Regions from separate parts of the Streptomyces sp. NPDC008150 genome, predicted to be linked through region 1. Evidence: riboswitches for the same ligand, from Rfam matches in the RefSeq annotation. Region 1 holds a riboswitch; each other region holds the start of a gene.
The links. A riboswitch is a leader RNA that binds a small molecule or an ion and turns the genes downstream of it on or off. The one in region 1 is predicted to bind cobalamin.

Region 1 (7,281 bases):
GCAGCTTGCTCAGCATGGCGTTGAGGACGCCGTAGTCGGCGTCGAAGAGCCACTTGAAGACGGTGGTGGCGACGACGATCGGCATGCCCCAGCTCGCCACGAGCGCGACGTTGACGAGGGTCTTGACCCAGCCGGAGACGCGCTGGAGCAGGAGGGCGATCAGCATGCCGATGACCATGGTGAAGATCACCGAGCCGGCCGCGAAGATGATCGTGCGCAGGACGACGGCCCAGAACTCGCCGTCGTCGAGCACCTTGGTGAAGTTGTCGAACCCGACCCAGTCGGCGGGCTGGAAGCCCCAGAGCTGGGACTGGCCGAACTGCTGGAAGGACAGGGTGACCAGACGCACGAGCGGATAGCCCATGACGAGCGCCAGGATCAGCAGACAGGGCGCGAGCAGTGCCCAGGGCACGGCGGCCCCGCCGTTGCGCGACGTGCTCTGTCTGCGCGGCTTCTCGGGGGCGGGCGGCGGTGCCTGCCGCGGTGGCGGCACCTTGGCGGGGGTGGTCGTGTCTGCGGCGTTCATCGCGCGCTCCTTGGCGGTCCCTCGGCGTACGAGGGCGGGCCCCCGCACAAGTCGTACGAGACGCGGGGCCCCGTCCTCCGTGTCCCCCCGGAGGTGTGACGGGGCCCCGCACTCAGGTCACTTGGTGTTGATGACCTTGTCGATCGCTGCGTCCGCGTCCTTGGCGGCGTCCGCGACCGACTTCTTGCCGGTGCCGATGGCCTGGAGCATCGTCTGCAGCACCTGGGCCTTCTCGACCTGGCCCCAGCCCGGCGCCATCGGGACGAACCAGCTCGACTCCGCCGCGGTGGCGGGAACGGCCGTCGCCGGGTCGCTCTTCAGCGTGGCGAGGTCGGTCGTGTTGTTCGGCAGGTTGCCCTTGGCCATCAGGCCCTTCTGGCCGGACGGACCGGTGAAGGCGTTGATCCACTCGGCGGCGACGGCCTGCGCGTCGGACTTCACCGGGATGGCGAGGTCCGAACCGCCCAGGAAGACGGGCATGTTCTTGCCCGACGGGCCGGGCATCACGAAGTTCTCGAGGTTGTCCTTGAGCTTGCCGGTCTTGTCGTTCTTCGGGTCGGCGGCGGTCGCGCCCTCCCAGGCCGCACCGAAGATCATGCCGGACTTGCCCTGGCCGTAGACGATGTAACGGTCGGACTCGTCCTTGGTCTTGTCACCGTGCATGTACTTGTCGATGACGTTCTTGAACTCGGTGAGGCCCTTGATGGACTCGGGCGAGGAGAGGCTGCCCTTCCACTGGCCGCCCGACTCGGTGGCGATGGCGCCGCCGGCGTCGTAGACGTAGGACATCGCGGCGTACCAGTCGCGGGTGGGCTGGTACCAGGCGCTGAACTTGTCGCCCTCCTTCTTCTGGATCTTGTCCAGGTCGGAGGTGAGCTCGGCGTACGTGGTCGGCGTCTTCTTGATGCCGGCGTCCGCGGCGATGTCCTTGCGCCAGTTGGCGACACGGCCACCGGCGTAGTAGGGCACGCCGTACGTCTTGCCCTGGTAGGTCACCGACTGCTTGAGGCCGTCGAGCCAGGTGCCGGAGTTGGTGAACTTCGAGGCGTCGACGGGCGCGAAGGCGCCCTTGACCTCGTAGCTCAGCATCTCGGTGTTGCCCATCTCGACGACGTCGGGGGCCTTGTCCGTGGCGAGGACCGCGTCCAGCTTGGCGTTCTTGTCCGGCCAGCCGTAGTACTCGTGGTTGATCTTGATGCCGGGGTGCTTCTTGACGATCGCGGCGTCGGCCGCCTTGACCAGGTCCGGCCAGTTGTTCTGTGCGTCCACCGTGAGCCAGACCGTCAGTTCCTTGACGTCAGCGCTCTTGTTGGAGCCCCCGCTGTCCTTGTCACTGTCCCCGCACGCCGCGATGGAGACCATCATGCCCGCGATACCGATCGCGGCTATCAGCTTGCGCTTCACGCCATCCTCCTCAGGGATGCCACAAACCCCCCTTGTCCCCGCCGGTGACCTGGGTCTGCCTGTGGGACCGGGACCTGGACCAATGGTGTAGACCAGTACCGGGAGCTTGGCTTAGACCAATAGGACTGTCAAGGGTGTTCAGGGCCCCTCCAACCGTCCGTTATTGGACCGCGATATGAAGGGACCTTTCATTCCGCGCGGGGTGGAAACGGCTCTCGGGGCACGGCTGTTCGCCCGTACCACCGGCCGCCGACCTCGGGGCTGGACTAGACCATCCGGGGCCCCGGCGGTATACAGAGGGGATCACGGAGCGTGCGGGAGAGGGCACCCGCGTGCGAAGCCGTGCCACGATGTGAGCCGTGGCAGACGACGAGTCGGCCGCTTCGGCACCGGAGCCGGGAAGGCAGAACATGAGCACCGACGTCAGCAGTGCGGAGAACGAGGGTGGGGCGACCGTCCGTACCGCGCGCGTGCCCAAGTACTACCACCTGAAAAAGCATCTGCTGGACATGACGCAGACGCTGCCGCCGGGCACGCCGGTGCCGCCCGAACGCACGCTGGCCGCCGAGTTCGACACCTCGCGCACCACCGTCCGCCAGGCCCTCCAGGAACTCGTCGTCGAGGGCCGGCTCGAACGCATCCAGGGCAAGGGCACGTTCGTCGCCAAGCCGAAGGTGTCCCAGGCGCTCCAACTCACCTCCTACACCGAGGACATGAGGGCGCAGGGTCTCGAACCCACCTCGCAGCTCCTGGACATCGGCTACATCACGGCCGACGACCGGCTCGCCGACCTCCTCGACATCACCACCGGTGGCCGGATCCTGCGCATCGAGCGCCTGCGCATGGCCAACGCGGAGCCGATGGCCATAGAGACCACCCACCTGTCCGCGAAGCGCTTCCCCGCGCTGCGGCGCTCGCTGGTCAAGTACACCTCCCTCTACACGGCGCTCGCCGAGGTGTACGACGTGCACCTGGCCCAGGCCGAGGAGACCATCGAGACGTCGCTGGCCACCCCGCGCGAGGCCGGGCTGCTCGGCACCGACGTCGGCCTGCCGATGCTGATGCTGTCCCGCCACTCGCAGGACAAGGACGGCAAGCCGGTGGAGTGGGTGCGCTCGGTGTACCGCGGCGACCGGTACAAGTTCGTCGCCCGTCTGAAGCGTCCGCTCGACTGACCCCGCGGCACCCGCGCCCGCACCCCCGCTCTCCGGCACATCGCCTCAGTACGGCGGGTGTTGACGCGGCGGCCGCCCCCCTCTTCGCCCCGGGCCCGGCCCGGCTCCGGCCAACTCGGCCCGGACCGGGCCGGGTTCGCGTTTTTCCGGGCGAACCCGCCGGGCTGCGGACAAGCCGCCGCAGGCCCCCGCAACGTCCTCGCCCGCCGAATTCCCTTACGGGCCGCTTTCGTTCGCTTCCGCGATCCGTCATCCGGACGAGGGGTTCCTTTCCCGCGACCGGGTGACCTAGATTGCCTGCGCGTTACCCGGGTGAACAGCAGCGAAGCTGAACAGCGAGGGGATGGAGCCGCCCATGTCAGATGCCCCACAACCGAGCCGGCCGGTGGTGACGCCCCTGCGGGTCGCCATCGCCCTGTGCCTCGCCGCACCGTTCGTGGCGATGCTGTGGGTCGGCTCGTACGCGAAGACCGACCCGACGTTCATCGGCATCCCGTTCTTCTACTGGTACCAGATGATGTGGGTGCTGATCTCCACGGTGCTGACGGTGACCGCCTACCGGCTGTGGACGCTCGACCAGCGCTCCCGGGCGAACCGGGACGGGGGTGCGTCGCGATGAAGGACGGCGTCAACGGCGTCGCGCTCGGCGTCTGCATCTTCTTCTTCGTGCTCGTCACCGTGATGGGCTTCCTCGCCGCACGCTGGCGCAAGGCCGAGAACGAGCACAGCCTCGACGAATGGGGCCTGGGCGGACGGTCGTTCGGCACCTGGGTCACCTGGTTCCTGCTCGGCGGCGACCTCTACACCGCCTACACCTTCGTGGCCGTTCCGGCGGCCGTCTACGCGGCCGGCGCGGCGGGCTTCTTCGCGGTGCCCTACACGATCCTGGTCTACCCGCTGGTCTTCACGTTCCTGCCCCGCCTGTGGTCCGTCTCGCACCGGCACGGTTACGTGACCACGTCGGACTTCGTGCGCGGACGCTTCGGCTCGAAGGGCCTCTCGCTCGCCGTGGCGCTCACCGGCATCCTCGCCACGATGCCCTACATCGCGCTCCAACTCGTGGGCATCCAGGCCGTGCTGGACGTCATGGGCGTCGGCGGGGGCGACGGCACGAACTGGTTCCTGAAGGACCTGCCGCTGCTGATCGCCTTCGGCGTGCTCGCCGCGTACACCTACTCGTCCGGTCTGCGCGCGCCCGCGCTCATCGCGTTCGTGAAGGACGCGTTGATCTACATCGTCATCGCCGTCGCCATCATCTACATCCCCATCAAGCTCGGCGGGTTCGACGACATCTTCGCCAAGGCCGGCGACAAGTTCGCGAAGGTCGGTGCCGGCGGGGTGGTGCCGGCGGCGGGAGGGCAGTGGACGTACGCGACGCTCGCGCTGGGCTCGGCGCTCGCGCTGTTCATGTATCCGCACTCGATCACGGCGACGCTGTCCTCGCGCAGCCGCGAGGTGATCCGGCGCAACACCACGATCCTGCCGCTGTACTCGCTGATGCTGGGCCTGCTCGCGCTGCTCGGTTTCATGGCGATCGCGGACGGAATCACCGTGGCCAACGGCCAGTTGGCGATCCCGCAGCTCTTCGAGAACATGTTCCCCGACTGGTTCGCCGGTGTCGCCTTCGCGGCGATCGCCATCGGCGCGCTGGTCCCGGCGGCCATCATGTCGATCGCGGCGGCCAACCTGTTCACCCGCAACATCTACAAGGACTTCATCAAGCCCGACGCGACGCCGCAGCAGGAGACCCGCGTCTCCAAGCTCGCCTCGCTGGTCGTGAAGGTCGGCGCCCTGATCTTCGTCCTCACCATGGACAAGACGGTCGCCATCAACTTCCAGCTGCTCGGCGGCATCTGGATCCTCCAGACCTTCCCGGCACTGGTCGGCGGCCTGTTCACCCGATGGTTCCACCGCTGGGCGCTGCTGGCGGGCTGGGCGGTCGGCATGGTCTACGGCACGCTCGCCGCGTACGGGGTGGCCTCGCCGACCCAGGACCACTTCGGCGGGTCGTCGAAGGAGATCCCGGGGATCGGCGAGATCGGCTACATCGGGCTGACCGCGTTCGTGGCGAACGTGGTCGTGACCGTGGTGCTCACCTTCGTGTTCAACGCGTTCAAGGCACCGGCCGGCGTCGACGAGACCCGCGCCGACGACTACACGGCCGACGTGGGCGACCCGGGCGTCGAGCCGGAACTCCCGCCCGCCACCGCCGAACCGGCGCACTAGACAGGCGAGTTCGTACGGCGACGGGCCACCGGTCGATACCCGGTGGCCCGTCGCCGTACCGGGAGGCACACTCGTCGACCATGGACATCGTCATCCGGCCGGTCGTACCCGGCGAGCACACGGTCCTCGGCGAGATCACCGCGCAGGCCTACCTCGGGGACGGGCTGCTCGACTTCGCCGAGGACGACCCGTATCTGCGCGTCCTCAGGGACGTGGCCGGACGCGCGGCGCGGGCCGAGGTGCTCGTCGCCGCCGAGCCGCGGGGGGCGGTCCTGCTCGGGGGCGTCACCTACGTCGGCGGCCCCGGCCCGCTCGCCGACCTGGCCGGTCCCGGCGAGGCGGAGATCCGCATGCTCGCCGTGGCGCGGGACGCCCGCCGCCGCGGCGTGGGCGAGGCGCTCGTGCGCGCCTGCCTGGAGCGGGCGCGCGCCGGGGGCAGCCGGCGCGTCGTGCTGTCGACCCAGGACGGGATGCGGACCGCCCACCGGATCTACGAGCGGCTCGGCTTCCGGCGCGCCCCGCACCGCGACTGGCGCCCGCGGCCCGACCTGCCGGACCTGGTGCTGCTGGCGTACGAACTGGACCTCTGACGCCCGGCGGTACCGGGCGCACAGGCTTCCGGCGCCGCCCTGGATCGAGGGCGGACGACACAACATCTGGTGGTGGCGGCCTGCCCCGGCACAAGATGTATGCTCGTGCTCGCTGTCGTCGCAGGGGAATCCGGTGTGAATCCGGAACTGTCCCGCAACGGTGTACCTCGTACACGTATGCCCGCACGCTGTTTCACGGGCCCGCGCTCCCCGAGGTCAGTCCGACTACCTGCCGGCAGCGCGCCCCGGCCGTCCGGCCAGGGCGCCTGACGTCCGGGCCTCGCGGAATGGGCCGGTGGACGCGACGCCGCCGCGCGCTCGTGAACTGCCTTCTCCCCGCCGGGCCCCGTGCCGAGCGAGGGAGATCCCACGTGACCATCGCGCCAGCCGGTCCGGCGACCGCGACCCAGGTGGACGAGGACGGACCCGGTGCCGCTCTGCTGCGCACCCTGGCCGACCTGACCGCCGACCTCCCCGACGCCGACCCCGGCCGGGTCGCCGCCGCCGCGCTGCGCGGCCGGTCCGCCCGCGCCGACGAGGCGGAGCTGCGGGAGCTCGCCACCGAGGCCGCCGCCGGCCTGATCTCCGAGGACCCCGCCTACGCGCGGCTCGCCGCCCGGCTGCTGACCATCACGATCGCCGCCGAGGCCGCCTCGCAGGGCGTCACCTCCTTCACCCGGTCCGTCGCGGTGGGCGACCGCGAGGAACTGCTCGCCGAACGGACCGCCGCGTTCGTACGGCTGCACGGCGCGCGGCTCGACGCGCTGGTGGACCCGGCGGCCGACGACCGGTTCGGCTACTTCGGGCTGCGCACGCTGCACAGCCGCTACCTGCTGCGGCACCCCCTCACCCGCAAGGTGATCGAGACGCCGCAGCACTTCCTGCTGCGGGTCGCCTGCGGTCTGGCGGCCGACGAGAGCACCGCCGCCGTCGACGAAGTCGCCTCGCTGTACCGGCTGATGAGCCGCCTGGAGTACCTGCCCTCCTCCCCCACCCTCTTCAACTCCGGTACGCGGCACCCCCAGATGTCCTCGTGCTACCTCCTCGACTCCCCCGCCGACGAGCTGGACTCCCTCTACGAGCGCTACCACCAGGTCGCCCGCCTGTCGAAGCACGCGGGCGGCATCGGCCTCGCGTTCTCCCGGGTGCGGGCGCGCGGCTCGCTGATCCGCGGCACCAACGGGCACTCCAACGGCATCGTCCCGTTCCTGAAGACGCTGGACGCCTCGGTCGCCGCCGTGAACCAGGGCGGCCGGCGCAAGGGCGCGGCCGCGGTCTACCTGGAGACGTGGCACCTGGACGTCGAGGAGTTCCTCGAACTGCGCGACAACACCGGTGAGGACGCCCGCCGTACGCACAA
Region 2 (7,281 bases), on a different contig from region 1:
CTCGGCCCCGACACGGCCTGCCTGGGCAGTCTCGACCTGTACGGCGACACCCCCGGCGCCCTCGACGCGGGCCACATGCCCACCGCGCTGCTGCTGGCCGGCGCGCTGACGGCGGCGGTGCTGGCGCTGGCGCGCGGGGAGTACGCGGGCGGCGGGGAGGGGCCGCGGCAGGCCGGCACCCCGGAGGAGAAGGGCGCCGCCTGGCTCGACGGCCTGGTGGCCGACCACGACACGGTGTTCCAGGCGGTCGGCATGATCATGGTGCAGAGCGGCGCCGGACCGGACGAGGCGCTGTCCCGGCTGCGGACGCACGCCGTGGACCGGGGAAGCACCGCGTTCGACGTGGCCCGCGAGGTGCTCGCCCACCGCGTCCGCTTCGATCCCCCGAGGTGAGCGGGGGCGCCGGGCGGCCCGGGCCGCCCGGCGCCCCGGCCCGGACGGCCGCGCGGGCCGCCGGACGGGCCCTAGTTGGCGTCCGGCGCGGCGCGTACCGTCCAGCGCTGCTCCACCTTCGCGACCTTCCAGTACGTCAGCGCCAGCGCCCACACCACGACGAAGAGGCCGACGATGACGTAGCCGACGTTGTCGAGGTCCAGGCCGGCGATCCAGTTCGTGACGTCGTCGCGCAGGTCGAGCTTGTCGTGCAGGACGCCCACGAGTTCGATCGTGCCGATGAAGAACGCGACCGCGATGGACAGCCCGGTGATCGTGAGGTTGTAGAAGACCTTGCGCACCGGGTTGGAGAACGCCCACTGGTACGCGAAGTTCATGAACGTGCCGTCCAGGGTGTCGAACAGGCTCATCCCGGCGGCGAACAGCAGCGGCAGGCACAGGATCGCGTACCAGGGCAGCCCGGCCGCGGCGCCCGAGCCTGCCATCACCATCAGCGTGACCTCCGTGGCGGTGTCGAAGCCGAGGCCGAAGAGGAAGCCGAGCGGGTACATCTGGCCGGGCCGGGTGATCGACTTGGTGAGGCGGCCCAGGACGCGGTTCATGAACCCGCGTGAGTCCAGGTGCTGTTCGAGCTTCCGCTCGTCGAACTGGCCCGCCCGCATGGAGCGGAACACCTTCAGGATGCCGAACAGGGCGACCAGGTTGAGGGCGGCGATCAGGTAGAGGAACCCGCCGGAGACGGTGGTGCCGACGACGCCCAGCGTCTGGTGGGCGCGCGAGCCGTCGCTCATCAGGGTGTTCGCGAGCTGCGCGCCGCCGGCCACCAGGGCGGCCATCACGACGACGACGCTGGAGTGCCCGAGCGCGAACCAGAAGCCCACGGACACCGGGCGCTTGCCGTCGGCCATCAGCTTGCGGGTGGTGTTGTCGATGGCGGCTATGTGGTCCGCGTCGAAGGCGTGCCGCATGCCGAGCGTGTACGCGGTGACGCCGAGGCCGATGCCGAACGCCTTGGTGCCGACCTCGTAGTGGTGCGGCTCGACGAGCAGGAACAGGATCCCGAAGGCGACGACGTGCAGGGCGACGATCACCGCCAGCAGTCCCGCGGTCTTGACGGTGTCCTCGCGGCGCCAGCGGAAGGACGCCGGGACGGCGGCCTTCACGGCGGTCGTGGACGTGCGTTCGGGCAGGGTCATGCGGTCACGCTCCAGCACCTCGTGGATCACTTCGTGAGATGCCGTGGCCGGTCTCCTGGCTTACGGGTCGAACGTCCGTGTCCCCGGCCTTCCCGGCCGCCTCACGGCGGTCAGTGGCCCGGCTCGCGCCGATGGGACGCGGACTTCCCGATCACAGTGGCGAGGGCCGCTCCGGCATGAATCCCCTGTTGAGGGACCGTCACCGGCTTCCCGAGCACCACGGCCCGCCCACCCTAGGTGCCGTCCGGGTCTCCTGCAAAGCTGCGTACTTGCGCAGGTATGGAAGATCACAGAGCGGGTGCTGCGAACATGGCCCCATGCATCTCGTCCCCGCGGACCGAGCGGACCGCCGCGTCATCGACGGCCACCGGGTGTGCGACGCCATCGCCGCGATCGGCGATCCGGGCCACGTACGCACCTGGGCCGACCGTTTCTCCCTGCTCGCCGACCCCAAGCGGCTCGCGCTGCTGCTCGCGCTGCAACGCACCGGGCCGCTCGCCGTGTCCGACCTCGCGGTCGCGACCGGCATGAACGACCCCGCCGTCTCCCAGGCACTGCGGCTGCTGCGCGCGGCCGGCGTCGTGGAGGGCGAGAAGGAGGGGCGGGTGGTGCGCTACCGGCTGGTCGACCTGGAGATGGGGTCGCTGCTCAAGCAGTGCGTGGCGGACGGCCCGCAGCACTCCTGACGCCCGGCTCCCGGCGTGCGCGCCGAACGCGAACGCCCCGTCCGTCCCCCGCGGTTGCGGGTGGACGGACGGGGCGTTCGTGCGTGCCTACTGCTCGGCGCTCACGCGCCTGCCGCCGTGGATCAGGAGCGGGCGGAGGAGCGACGGCGACGCGAGCCGATGAGGAGCGCACCGCCACCGGCGACCAGGACGGCCGCACCGATGGTGATCGGCATGGCGTTGCTGCCGCCACCGGTCTCGGCGAGGTCGCCACCGGTGGTGTCGCCGCCGGTGGAGGAACCGGCCGCGGCGGTGGTGGACGAGGAGGCGGCCGGGGCCGGGGCCGCGGACGTCTCGTCGGAGGCGGGGGCCGTGGTGGTGTCGTCCGACGGCGACGCCGACTCGCTGGTCTCGCCGCCCGCGGGGGTCGACGGCGCCGACTCGGTGGGCGTGCCGGTGGGCGTGTCGCTCGGGCTGGGCGACTCGGACTGCGTGGCGGTGCAGTCCTTGGTGCCGCCGTTCCAGGCCGCGATCAGCTTGTCGCCGATGACCGCGTGGTCCGGGCCGGCCGGCAGGTCGCCGTGCGTGAAGCCGTCGTTGGCGTTCAGGTCGCCGTCGTACTTCACCGCGCCCTTGTACAGGTCGACCTGGGCGTAGCAGCCGACGTCGGGGATGGCCACGTCGAGCGTGTCGGTCTTGCCGCGCTTGACGGTGACGCTGTCGAAGTCGTGGAAGACCTGCTGGCCCGAGGTGGAGAAGTAGGCGCCGTGGGTCAGGTACGAGGCGATGGAGACGGTGCAGGTGGAGGCGCCGTCGGCGGTGCGCACCGTGATGTGGGCCTTGCCGTCCGTGCCGGGCTTCAGGTTCTGGTCGTCGACCTTGACCGAGCTGTAGAAGCTCGTCCCGTCGAGCGAGAACTCGCAGCCCTCGACCTCGGTGACGGTGCCGGCGCCCTTGCCGGGCTTGTAGTGGCCGCCGTCGGCCTTCCAGCCGCTGCCGCCGGGGCAGTCACTGGCCCAGGCGCCGGTCGCGGAGGCGGCGCAGATGGCGACGGCGGCGGCACCGGTCCCGAGCAGGCGGGCAGCGGTGACACGTCTCGCTATGGACATGCGGTTCCCCTCATGGCGTGTACATGCATGATCCGGGGCCGGCAACAAGCGGCCACGCGAGGGGCCGGGCCTGACCGGGGATGATGATGCGAAGGTTTGGGACTCACCGCGCTCAGTGGTCACGTGAGCATCAGTGGACCCTCCCATCGTGGATCTCATCGGATCATCATGTCAACCTGCGGGAAACAAAGGCGCTTTCACGGCCCATCACGTTTTCGCCGCGAAAGGAACGCGCGCCTCCGTATGCCGTGGTTTCACCTTCCCGGCATTATGGACAGATTCGCCGATGGGACCTCCCGCCTTCCCCGCCCCGTTGCCTCCCGTCCGCCTTCGAACGAAGGGCAGACCGCGTGACCGTCGACCACTCGCCCGTTCCCCCGCCCGACAACTCCTCCCAGGATCCCGACTGGTGGCGCCAGGCCGTCATCTACCAGGTCTATCCGCGCAGCTTCGCCGACGCGGACGGCGACGGGCTCGGTGACCTCCGCGGCGTCGCCCAGCGGCTGGGACATCTCGCCGAACTGGGTGTGGACGCGCTGTGGCTGAGCCCGTTCTACCCGTCCGAACTCGCCGACGGCGGCTACGACGTCGCCGACTACCGCGACGTCGACCCCCGCCTCGGCACGCTCGACGACTTCGCCACCATGACCGCCGAGGCCCACCGCCTGGGCCTCAAGGTGATCGTGGACCTGGTCCCCAACCACACCTCGCGGCAGCACCCGTGGTTCCAGGAGGCGCTGCGCTCGGCGCCCGGGTCGGCCGCCCGCGAGCGGTACGTGTTCCGCGACGGCCGCGGCGCGCACGGCGAACTCCCGCCCACCGACTGGCAGTCCGTCTTCGGCGGCAGCGCCTGGCGGCGGGTGGCCGACGGGCAGTGGTACCTCCACCTGTTCACGCCCGAGCAGCCCGACCTCAACTGGGACGACGAGGAGGTCCGCGCCGACTTCCGCACCACGCTCCGGTTCTGGTGCGACCGGGGCGTCGACGGCTTCCGCGTCGACGTCGCGCACGCGCTGGCCAAGGACCTCGCCGAGCCGCTGCGCGACCTCGGGGCGCCCGAACTGAGCGGCGAGGTGGCGCTGTCCACGATGGCGCCGGGCAGCCACCCCTTCTTCGACCGCGAGGAGGTGCACGAGATCTACCGCGACTGGCGCAAGATCCTCGACGCCTACACCCCGCCCCGGATGGCGGTCGCCGAGGCGTGGGTGCCCGGCGAGCGGCGCGCGCTCTACGCCCGCCCCGACGAGCTCGGCCAGGCCTTCAACTTCGAGTACCTGGAGGCCGGCTGGGACGCGGCGCAGCTCCGGGAGGTCATCACCGGCCAGCTGGAGACGGCCCGCGGCGCGGGCGCCTCGGCGACCTGGGTGCTGTCCAACCACGACGTCGTACGGCACACCTCGCGGCTGATGCTGCCGCCGGGCACCGACTCCAACGCCTGGCTGCTGACGGGCGGCAACGCGCCCGCCGTCGACGAGGCGGCCGGCCTGCGCCGGGCCCGCGCGGCGACGCTGCTGATGCTGGCACTGCCCGGTTCGTCGTACGTCTACCAGGGCGAGGAGCTGGGGCTGCCCGAGGTGGCCGACCTGCCCACCGAGGTGCTCCAGGACCCGATCTGGGAGCAGACGGGCCATGTCCGCAAGGGCCGCGACGGCTGCCGGGTGCCCCTGCCGTGGACGGCCGGCGGCCCCTCGTACGGCTTCGGGGCGGCCGGCTCCTGGCTGCCGCAGCCGTCGTACTTCGCGCGGTACTCCGTCGAGGCGCAGCGGGGCGTCGCGGGGTCCACGCTGGAGCTGTACCGCGCCGCGCTGCGGCTGCGCCGCGGCTTCGGCGCGGACGAGTCGCTCACCTGGGTCGGTGAAACCCCCGACGGCGTACTGGACTTCGTGCGCGCCGACGGCTGGCGCTGCGTCGCGAACCTGTCCGGCGCGGACGTCCCGCTGCCGCCCGGCGCGGTGCTGCTGAGCAGTGCCGGCCCGGCGGACCGGGCGGCGACGGAGGGCGTCCTCGAACCGGACACGACGGTGTGGCTGGACCAACGCGGTTAGCGGACCGCCCGGTTCACTTCACGGTGGGCGTCGGGGTCGTGCCCGGCCGCGCGGAACCGGCGCCGGACGCGGCCCCCTTCCCGGTGGCCGGCGGGGTCAGCACGACCTGGGGGGCGCCGGGGTCGGGCGGCGGCGGGGTCAGGTCGTTGGCCGGGAGCTTGGGCTTGGTGGTCTCCTTGATCAGCACCTGGTCGAAGTCGACCAGCCCGGTCCGCTCCATCACCGTGATGTGGTCGAGGACCGTGGTGTTGGCCTGGTTGGCGAGCTGCCGGACCAGGCTGTTGCGGGTCGTCGCGCGGATCGTGGACACCGTCTGGAAGATCTGGCCGTGCGTGACCCGCAGGATGTTGGCGAAGTCGGTGTCGAACTGCTTGCCGCTGTCGCCGCTCAGCGTGGCGATGAACCCCTGCTGCTGCGGGCTCGGCTGGTTGGGCAGGGTGATGCCGAGTTCGGGGGCGATCGTCCTGGCGGTCGCGTCCAGGGCGGCGTGCCCCGAGACCAGGTGCTGCCCCGCGGTGACGACCGCCTTCGTCGTGCCCTTCTCCACCGCCATCCTGCCCACCGGGTACTCCCACAGCCCGGCCGCCCGCACCTTCACCACGAAGTCGCGGTCGGCCTCCGTGAGCGGTCCCGCGGCCGTCTGCGCGACGACCCGGGAGGGGGCGCTGGAGACGGTGTTCAGGCCGAGCATGGCCGGATAGGCGAGCGCGGCGAGCGTCAGGGACAGCGCACCTCCGACGAAAAGGGTTCCCGTCGCGTTCCGCGAAAAGCCCACCGTGCCTCCTGCCCGTTCGAGGACACCGCGCGTGGCGGCCCGTACGCGCAGGAGTACGGACGCGGGGGCGCGGCGAATCTCTCGGTTTGGCAAAAAGTGCGCCCCGGCCGGGCGGTGGGCCCGCGTTGCCGCGCGGTCGCGCCGTCCGTTCCGGTCGGGCATGCCCGGAGTCGGGTGAATCGCCCGTGTCGTGGCCGGTGTTTCCCTAGAATCGGGCGACTTCGGCGGATACCGGCACGGTTCCGTCCGTGCGCACCGCTCGCGGACCCCGGCCCCGCCCGCTCGCGGACCGGAAAGAGAAGCACGTGAACCCGAACAGTCCCGAACCCCCGCCCGGCGGACCGACATCGAGCACGCCGCCCCGGTGGCGGACGACCGGCGTGGCGGTGGGTCTCGTGCCGCTGGTCGCCGTGGCCGGCGTGTGGAGCGTGCCGATCGCCCTGCTGCTGCTCGTCGCCGCCCTCGCCGCGGTGTGGTCGCTGCCGCCGTGGCGCCGCTCGGCGCGGTTCGGCGCGAGCCTGGCGGCGCTGGTGCTGCTGCCGGCCGGCGCGGTGCTGGGCGGACGGCTCGTCGTCCTGCCGGACGCGGGACCGGCCGGCGACGCGAAGCCGGAGGGGGCCCCGGCGGCGAGCGCGGCCCCGGCGCCCGACTACGTGTGGCGCCCCCTCGACTCGGCGGAGTCGGCCGCGACGGTCGCCGGGTTCGACACCGCCCACCACGACGCGTCCGACCGGGACCGGGTCATCGTGGCGCCGGAGGACTGGACGGTGTGCTTCCAGACCCCGGGCCGCACCGGCACGGACGCCCGGCCGGGCCTCGACTTCGCGGCGGTGCGCCACGACGAGGAGTGCCCGCGGCGCGACGGCCTGCCGGTCCCGGGGAGCCCGCCCCGCGCGGGGCAGCAGGCGTCGGGGGCCACGATGCCGGACCTGACGGGCGGCACCTGGTCCGCCGCGGTGACCACGCTGACGGGCCTCGGCATCGCCCGCGACGCGGTCACGGCGGCACCGCGGTACGCCAACGACCCGGTCCCGGCGGCCGAGTTCGACACCTGGCGGGTGTGCGGCCAGTCCCCGGCACGCGGCGCGGCCGTCGCCG
Region 3 (7,281 bases), on a different contig from region 1:
CGACGGCGTCCAGTACACCCTGATCGTGCTGCTGGGCCTGGGCATGGGGCTCCAGAACGCCGTGGTGCGCGGGATCGGCGTGCCGGACCTGAACACCACGGTGCTGACGATGACGCTGACCGGGCTGGCCGCCGACTCGGCCCCCGGCGGCGACCCGGGTCACCCCGGGCGCCGGGTGCTGTCCGTCCTCGCGATGTTCACGGGCGCCTTCCTCGGTGCCCAACTCCTGTTGCACACACGGCTGGAGGCACCGCTCGGCCTGGCCCTGCTGCTGCTCGCGGCCGTGTCCGCGACCGCGCTGCGGCTGTCCCGGGGCGGGCCCGGCCGGCTCACTCCGCCGGGGTGATCCGCGCGGCGAGCCCCGACCCGGCCGGGCCTGCGGGCGTGCGGAGTCCGGCGGCCGCGCGTTCCTGCCACGCGCGGGGCGACATCCCGTAGGCGTCCCGGAAGGCGCGGCTGAAGTGGGACGGGCTGGTGAAGCCCCAGCGGTGCGCCACGGCGGCCACGGTCGGCCGCCGGCCGGCGGGTCCGCCCAGGTCGCGGCGGCAGGACTCCAGGCGCCGCGACCTGATCCAGCGGCCCACGGTGACGCCCTCGCCCTGGAAGAGCTTGTGCAGATGGCGGACGGAGATGTGGTGCGCGCGGGCGATCGTCTCCGGCGACAGGTCCGGGTCGGCGAGGTGCTCCTCGACGAAGACGCGGACGCGCGCGAGGAGGGCCGCCGCGCCGTCGCCCTCACGGCTCCCGGCGACGCGGGGCATGCCGTCGAGGAGCTGGGTGACGAGCACGGCGACGAGGTCCACCGCGTTGCGGGCGAGGAGTTCGCCGACCCGGGACCGGCGCAGTTCCTCGTCCTCGGCGGCGAGGGACGTCAGGAACGCCGACACCAGCGCGCCCACGCCCTCTCCGCCCGGCACGTGGCAGCCCGCGAGGCGGTCCAGCTCGGCGTCCGTCGCGCCCAGGCAGGCGCGGGGCACGCGGACGAAGGTCATCCGGGCGTCCGGGGCGAGCCGCAGCGGATCCGCCTCCGGGCGCCCGCGGAAGACCAGGTCGCCGGGGGCGAGGACGATCTCGTCGTCGCCGCGGAGCACGACGGCGCGGCCCCGGACGTGCACACCGAGTCGGAGCAGGCCGTCCGTGCCGGTGCCCGTCCCCGCGTCGCGCTCGGTGTCGAGTTCCGCCGTGCGGGTCACGGTGACCGTCCGCCCGGCGGGTCGCCCCGCCGCCACGGGTCCGCCCGGTCGGGTCGGTCCGCTCGTTGTCCTCAATGCGCCACTCACCGTTCGCCGTTGGCCGTTCGCACGGCACGGCGTGCTGGACGCCGCCCGTTCCGGATGGGTGCCACGTCGCATCCCGACGGCCGGTCACGCGTACGAGCGCCCCACGCCGTCTGTCCGACATTCTCGCTTTTGGGCGAAGGGCCGCACCACCGCGCGACGTAGCGATCCGCCGGGCACCCTTCCTCCCTTTGTAGAAAACAGCTGGTGAAAGGCGGCGCCCGGGGCGGTCAGACGGGGTCGGCGGTGCCGGTGGCACCGGGGGGTCCGGCGGACCCCGCGGGCGCTCCGGAAGCGGCCGGAGCACCGGTGCCGGAGGGCGCCCGGGACACCGCCACGTACGTGCCGTGTCCGTCGCGCGTGCCCCGCCCCCGCTCCCCCGCGGCCGTCAACTCCTCGATCCGCAGGCCGAGATGGAGGACCAGCCGGTGGGATCCGTTGTCGAGGTCGAGCCCGGTGATCTCCTGTATCCGGCGCAGCCGGTGGTACAGCGAGGTGCGGTGGATCCCCAGGGCGGCTGCCGTGCGCGGGACCGACCCGGCGTGTTCGAGGTAGCTGCGCAGGGTCTGCCGCAGCCGGGCGCCGCCGTTCTCGGCCAGCACGCGCAGCGGCTTGGGGACGAGGGCCTCGGTCAGGGCGTGTTCGGGCAGTTGCAGCAGCACGGCGAACTCGCCGAGCTCCTCCCAGTCGGCCACCCCGCCGAGCGACGGCAGCCGGGCGGCGCCGGAGAGCGCGACGAGGGCCTGCTCGTACGACGTCCACGCGTCGGCGAGGTGCGCCTGCCGGCCGCCGACGCCGACCACGGGGCCGGCGTCGGGGTGCAGGAAGGTGCCGAGGGCGTCGAGGATCCGCCGGGACTGTTCGGCCAGTTCACCGGGGGCCGGGGGCCGGTCGCGGACCTGGAGGAGGACGGCGCGGTCCTGGTCCACGGCGGTGAGACCGTGCGCGGAACGGGTGCGCCGGAACACGTCCACCGCGCCGCGCAGCGCCAACTCCACCTGTCCGGGCGGCTCGTGGCAGCGGGCGACCTGGACGACGGTGACCACGCTGTGCGGGGCGTCCCGCAACAGCCCGGAGTTCAGGACGCGTTGGCGGGCGGCGGCGCGGCCGGCCGGGCCGGTGCCGAGCAGGTCGAGCAGGAGGTCGCGGGTGCCGGTCTCCTCCGCGCTCCCGGCGAAGTGCTCCGTCCAGAGCTGGGCGGTCATGGCGCCGGCCGCGCGTCCGACCGACTCGGTCTCCCGGGCGGTCAGTTCGGACTGCGGGGCGATGACCATCAACAGCCCGAGCAGATGGCCGCGTTCACGCAGCGGCACGCAGTAGCGGGGCAGCAGCCCCAGCTCGTCGCTCCCGTCGAGGAAGCCGGGCCGGGACCACCGGGTGACACCCTGCGCGAGGACGAAGCGGATGGGTTCGTTGTCGGCGACGCCCTGGAGCAGGCTGCGCACCCGTACGGGGTCCTCGTCGCCGTAGTGGCGGCTGGAGCACACCATCCGCACCAGGGGGTCGTCGACCACGACGGAGCGGCCGATGTCCTCGGCGAGCTGGTCGACGAGCGTCTGGAGCGCGGCGCTGCCGGGCCTGGCCCGCTGGAGCCGCTCACCCATCCCTGCCCGTCCTTTCGGTCCCGCTCGCGTCCTGCTCGCGTTCCGCTCGTGTCCTGGTGCTCTCGTGCCCAGGTGCTCGCGGGCGCGCGGGCCACCGGGCCGACAGATCGACTTTCCCAACGTGACGCGCCCGATCATGATTCCCACTGTGTCCGGGATCTCGTCGCCCGTCGGCCCGTCGTCCCCGCTCCGCGCGGTCCGCTCACCGTGGACGGATCTCCCGTCCGGCGGTCGCCGTCCGCCGCGGCCTAGGATCGGTGGCGTACCGGCGCGGGCGGGCGGACCGCCCGGCCGAGGGACCGGTCCGGCGGTCGAGGGAAGGCGCGCGCAGTGAGCAACGTCGAGAAGGAACCGGCCGCGGTCCGGTGCGGTGCGGCGGACGAGACCGGGGGGACGCCCCGCACGGAGGTGCTGACCCCACGGGCGGTTCCGCTGGGCGGTCCGCGGGCGATGACCGTGCGCCGCACCCTTCCGCAGCGCTCCCGGTCGCTGATCGGCGCGTGGTGCTTCGCCGACCACTACGGTCCCGACGACGTCGCGGAGACGGGCGGCATGGTGGTGCCCCCGCACCCGCACACCGGGCTCCAGACGGTGAGCTGGCTGTTCAGCGGAGAGATCGAGCACCGCGACAGCCTGGGCAGCCACGCGTTCGTGCGGCCGGGCGAGCTGAACCTGATGACCGGCGGCCACGGCATCAGCCACTCGGAGGTCTCCACGGCGGCGACCACCCTGCTGCACGGGGTGCAGCTCTGGGTCGCGCTGCCCGACGAGCACCGGCACACGGGGAGCGCGTTCCAGCACCACGTCCCGGCGGCCGTGCGGGTCGACGGGGCGGAGATCCGGGTGTTCCTCGGCTCGCTGGCCGGCGAGACCTCGCCGGTGCCGACGTTCACACCGCTGCTCGGCGCGGAGATCCTGCTCGAACCGGGTGCGGTGGTGTCCCTCGCGGTGGACCCGGCGTTCGAGCACGGCCTGCTCGTCGACCACGGGGACGTCCGCCTCGGGGACACCCGGCTGCGCCCCGCCGAGCTGGGCTACCACTCCCCCGGCACACGGACCCTCACGCTCACGAACGACTCGCCCGACACGGCGCGGACGGTTCTGCTGGGCGGCCCGCCGTTCGGCGAGGACCTCCTCATGTGGTGGAACTTCGTCGGCAGGACCAACGAGGACATCGTCCGCGCCCGCGAGGACTGGACGAACGGGACGCGGTTCGGCGAGGTGACGGGCTACGACGGCGCCCGGCTGCCCGCGCCCGAGCTGCCGAACGTCCCCCTGAAGCCGCGCGGCAGGCCCCACTGAGCGTCTGCGTGGCGCCGCCGCGGCGGTGAGACCCGGGGCGGCCCGTCGCCAACTCCGGCGCGCACGGCCCGTGTTGCCGATCGACGCGACGCCGGGAGAGGACCCGCGGACGCGTCCGCGGGTCCTCTCCCGGCGTGCGGTGTCTCAGTGCGCGGCGGTGACCGCCCGCCCCGAAGTGGCCTGCGCCGACTTCGGGTTGATCAGCCTTTCGGCCAACTCACCGAAGACGAGGCCGAATCCGCCCCACAGCACGGCCTGGACGGCCAGCGCGGAGAGCCGGAACCGCCACAGCAGGGCCGCCGGGAAGTCGGCCGGCACCTCGTTGACCACCGGCAGGAACGCGTAGGCGGTCCCGACGACGACCGCGAAGGCGGCCAGCGCCGCCACCGTCGCCCACCACGCCCCCAGCCGCGGCGCGAGACGCCTGCCGAGCAGGGTGGCGCCGACCGCGAGGAGCACGCTCAGCACCATCATCAGGAAGTACAGGCCGGTCCGCCGGCCGATGGTGTCGGGGTCGCCGACCGAGGGCGGGTTGGCCGGGTACTTCAGGAACGGCACGACGTACACCGCGAGCAGCGCGCTGCCGGAGAGCAGCAGCGCGGTCGCGCGCGGGGAGAAGCGGCCGACACGGCCCAGCGCGAAGCAGAACGCGAGGGCCGCGATGCCGCCGAAGGCCACACCGTAGACGAGAACGCCCGTGGCGAGACCGGCGGTCGACTGGAGCGAGCGCGAGACGACTTCCACCTCGTGCTCGTGGGAGTGGGCGTGGGACTCCTCGAAGCTGATCGCGCTGTCCACGCTCGGCTCACCGAGCAGATAGGCGACGACCAGGGCGAGCACGCCGGCCGCGAGACCGGCGAGCATGCCCCGTACGAGGAGGTTTCTGACAGTTGCGGAGTTCATGGTTGTCCGGCGTCCCTCGGGTCAGTGGCAGGGGAAGCCGAGAAGGTGGCGGGCGTCGTGCACCCATTCATGAACGTCCGTGCCGCTGAACACGGAGGTGGCGCCCTGCTCGGCGCCGACGAAGTACAGCAGGACCAGCATCAGGATGCCGGCGAAGACGGCCCACGGGGCTATCGCCTTCAGCGGCAGCTTGGCGGGGAGTGCGGGGGTGGTGACTGACGGCGGTGCGACATGCTGCGCCATGGGCAGACCCTCCTCTGGGAGTTCGCGTCCCAACTCGGTGGTGCACTGGACGACGGCTACGGGTCTGACTCACGGGCAACTCCCTTCGGGAGGTGCCTCGTTCACAGTGGCGCGACCGTGCCGGACTTCCACCGGCTTCCGTTCTTGCGTCGTCGATTCCCGATGACGGTACCGCCTGGCACGTTCCCGTCCAAGAGCGCCCGCGACAGGGACCGTTCAGACGATCCTGAGCGTCGTGCCCGCGTTCTCGAACGCCGCGGTCTCCTCGGCGGGTGCCGTGGTGTCGGTGACCAGGACGTCGACGAGGCCGGCGGGGCCCACGTGGGCGTGGGCGGTGCGGCCGAGTTTGCTGCCGTCGGCGGCGGCGACGACGCGGCGCGACGACGAGACGGCGGCCTTCTTCACCGCCGCCTCGTCGAGGTCGTACGCGGTCATGCCGTCGGCCGCGGTCAGGCCGCAGCAGCCCAGCACGGCGGTGTCGAAGCGCAGCGCCGCCAGGGAGGCGAGGGTGAGGGGGCCGGTGAGGGCGCCCTCGGTGGCGCGGGGCCGGCCGCCGGGGACCAGCAGGGCGGTCTGTTCGGGGGCGTCGGCGAGGACGTTCAGTGCCTGCAACGACAGTGGCATGACGGTGAGTTGGCGTCCGCGCAGCAGGCGGGCGACTTCGAGACAGGTCGTGCCGCTGTCCAGCAGGACGGTCTCCCCGTCGGCGACGAGCGAGGCCACCTCCGCCGCGATGCGTCGCTTGGCGTCGACGGCCTCGTGGGCGCGCAGCGCGAAGGGCGGCTCGTCCCCCCTCAGCAGGAGGGTGCGGGCACCGCCGCGCATTCGTTCGAGGACGCCCTGTGCGGCCAGGTGGTCGAGGTCGCGGCGGACGGTCATCTCCGAGGCACCCGTCAGCGCGGCGAGTTCGCCGACCGTGACCGTCCCTTCCTCCTGGACGGCCTGGGCGATCAGACGATGGCGCTCCGCGGTGCTCATGCGGCGATTCAACACCACCGTCGGCAAACAGTGAAGCTGTTCGAAGTGAGGTGTATCGAACAGATAATTTGTTCGTTACTGTGTCCGGCATGGAAAGAGCGCTGCGCGTTGCTCGCGCTGTGACATTCGTGTATTTCGTCCTCAACGGCACGCTGCTGGGCATGTGGGTGGTCCAGATCCCGGCCGTCGAGGAGCGGGTGGGCATCAGTCACGCGGCACTGGGAGGCTTCCTCGTCCTGCTCGGGGCCGGGGCCTTCCTCGGCATGCAACTGGGCGGCAGGCTGTCCGACCGGCTCGGCACCCGCACGGTCGTCCCGCTGGCCGGGGTGCTGTGCAGCGCGACGCTGGTGCTGCCCGGTCTGGCCCGCGAGCCCTGGGTCCTCGGAGCGGCCCTGCTGGTCTTCGGCTTCGGCAACGGCACCCTCGACGTCAGCATGAACGCGCACGCGGTGCAGGTGGAGAAGGCCTACGGGCGCCCCGTCATGTCCGCCTTCCACGCCACGTTCTCCGTCGGCGGGGTACTGGCGGCCCTCGTCGGCGCGGCGGCCGTGGACGTCGGCTGGGGAACGGCCGCGACGCTGAGCGCGGCCGCGTGCGCCGGCGTCGTCGTTGCCCTGGTCTCGGCACGGGGGCTGCTGCCCGCCGAGGGCGCGGCGGAGGCGCCCGGGACCGGGACGGAGGCCGGGGAGAACCCCGGCGGCGGGACCGGCGGGCGTGCGGTTCCCGCCCGGATCTGGTTCCTGGCCGTCCTGGCGCTCCTCGTCATGCTGTGCGAGGGCGCCGCCAACGACTGGAGCGTCCTGCACCTCAAGACCGTCCTGGGCGCGTCGGAGAGCACCGCCGCCTTCGCCTACGGGACCTTCGCGGCGACGATGACCGTCGGCAGGCTCCTGGCGGACCGGGTCTCCGCGCGGTTCGGGACGGTCGCGGTCCTGCGGTACGGCGCGGCCCTGGCCTGCGCCGGCATCACGCTG

Region 2: linked by a shared signal. The riboswitch ahead of ACFZA0_RS09975 (HoxN/HupN/NixA family nickel/cobalt transporter) and the one ahead of ACFZA0_RS29715 (ribonucleoside-diphosphate reductase subunit alpha) in region 1 are both predicted to bind cobalamin.
Region 3: linked by a shared signal. The riboswitch ahead of ACFZA0_RS36910 (CbtB-domain containing protein) and the one ahead of ACFZA0_RS29715 (ribonucleoside-diphosphate reductase subunit alpha) in region 1 are both predicted to bind cobalamin.

What each region holds. Positions count from the first base shown of each region.
Region 1 is NZ_JBIBHJ010000014.1:182,813-190,093, forward strand. Features, by position in the region: gene ACFZA0_RS29685 (ABC transporter permease subunit) at 1-526, opposite strand, end outside; gene ACFZA0_RS29690 (extracellular solute-binding protein) at 644-1,930, opposite strand; gene ACFZA0_RS29695 (UTRA domain-containing protein) at 2,341-3,105, shown strand; gene ACFZA0_RS29700 (DUF3311 domain-containing protein) at 3,461-3,724, shown strand; gene mctP (monocarboxylate uptake permease MctP) at 3,721-5,331, shown strand; gene ACFZA0_RS29710 (GNAT family N-acetyltransferase) at 5,412-5,921, shown strand; cobalamin riboswitch at 5,981-6,173, shown strand; gene ACFZA0_RS29715 (ribonucleoside-diphosphate reductase subunit alpha) at 6,293-7,281, shown strand, end outside.
Region 2 is NZ_JBIBHJ010000003.1:143,578-150,858, reverse strand. Features, by position in the region: gene ACFZA0_RS09980 (ANTAR domain-containing protein) at 1-393, shown strand, start outside; gene ACFZA0_RS09975 (HoxN/HupN/NixA family nickel/cobalt transporter) at 465-1,589, opposite strand; cobalamin riboswitch at 1,617-1,826, opposite strand; gene ACFZA0_RS09970 (metalloregulator ArsR/SmtB family transcription factor) at 1,907-2,275, shown strand; gene ACFZA0_RS09965 (LPXTG cell wall anchor domain-containing protein) at 2,398-3,363, opposite strand; gene ACFZA0_RS09960 (alpha-amylase family glycosyl hydrolase) at 3,714-5,408, shown strand; gene ACFZA0_RS09955 (DUF4142 domain-containing protein) at 5,422-6,183, opposite strand; gene ACFZA0_RS09950 (PASTA domain-containing protein) at 6,489-7,281, shown strand, end outside.
Region 3 is NZ_JBIBHJ010000025.1:60,829-68,109, forward strand. Features, by position in the region: gene ACFZA0_RS36885 (DUF1275 family protein) at 1-346, shown strand, start outside; gene ACFZA0_RS36890 (helix-turn-helix domain-containing protein) at 330-1,193, opposite strand; gene ACFZA0_RS36895 (helix-turn-helix domain-containing protein) at 1,508-2,881, opposite strand; gene ACFZA0_RS36900 (pirin family protein) at 3,212-4,183, shown strand; gene ACFZA0_RS36905 (CbtA family protein) at 4,328-5,086, opposite strand; gene ACFZA0_RS36910 (CbtB-domain containing protein) at 5,108-5,329, opposite strand; cobalamin riboswitch at 5,366-5,520, opposite strand; gene ACFZA0_RS36915 (DeoR family transcriptional regulator) at 5,546-6,307, opposite strand; gene ACFZA0_RS36920 (MFS transporter) at 6,397-7,281, shown strand, end outside.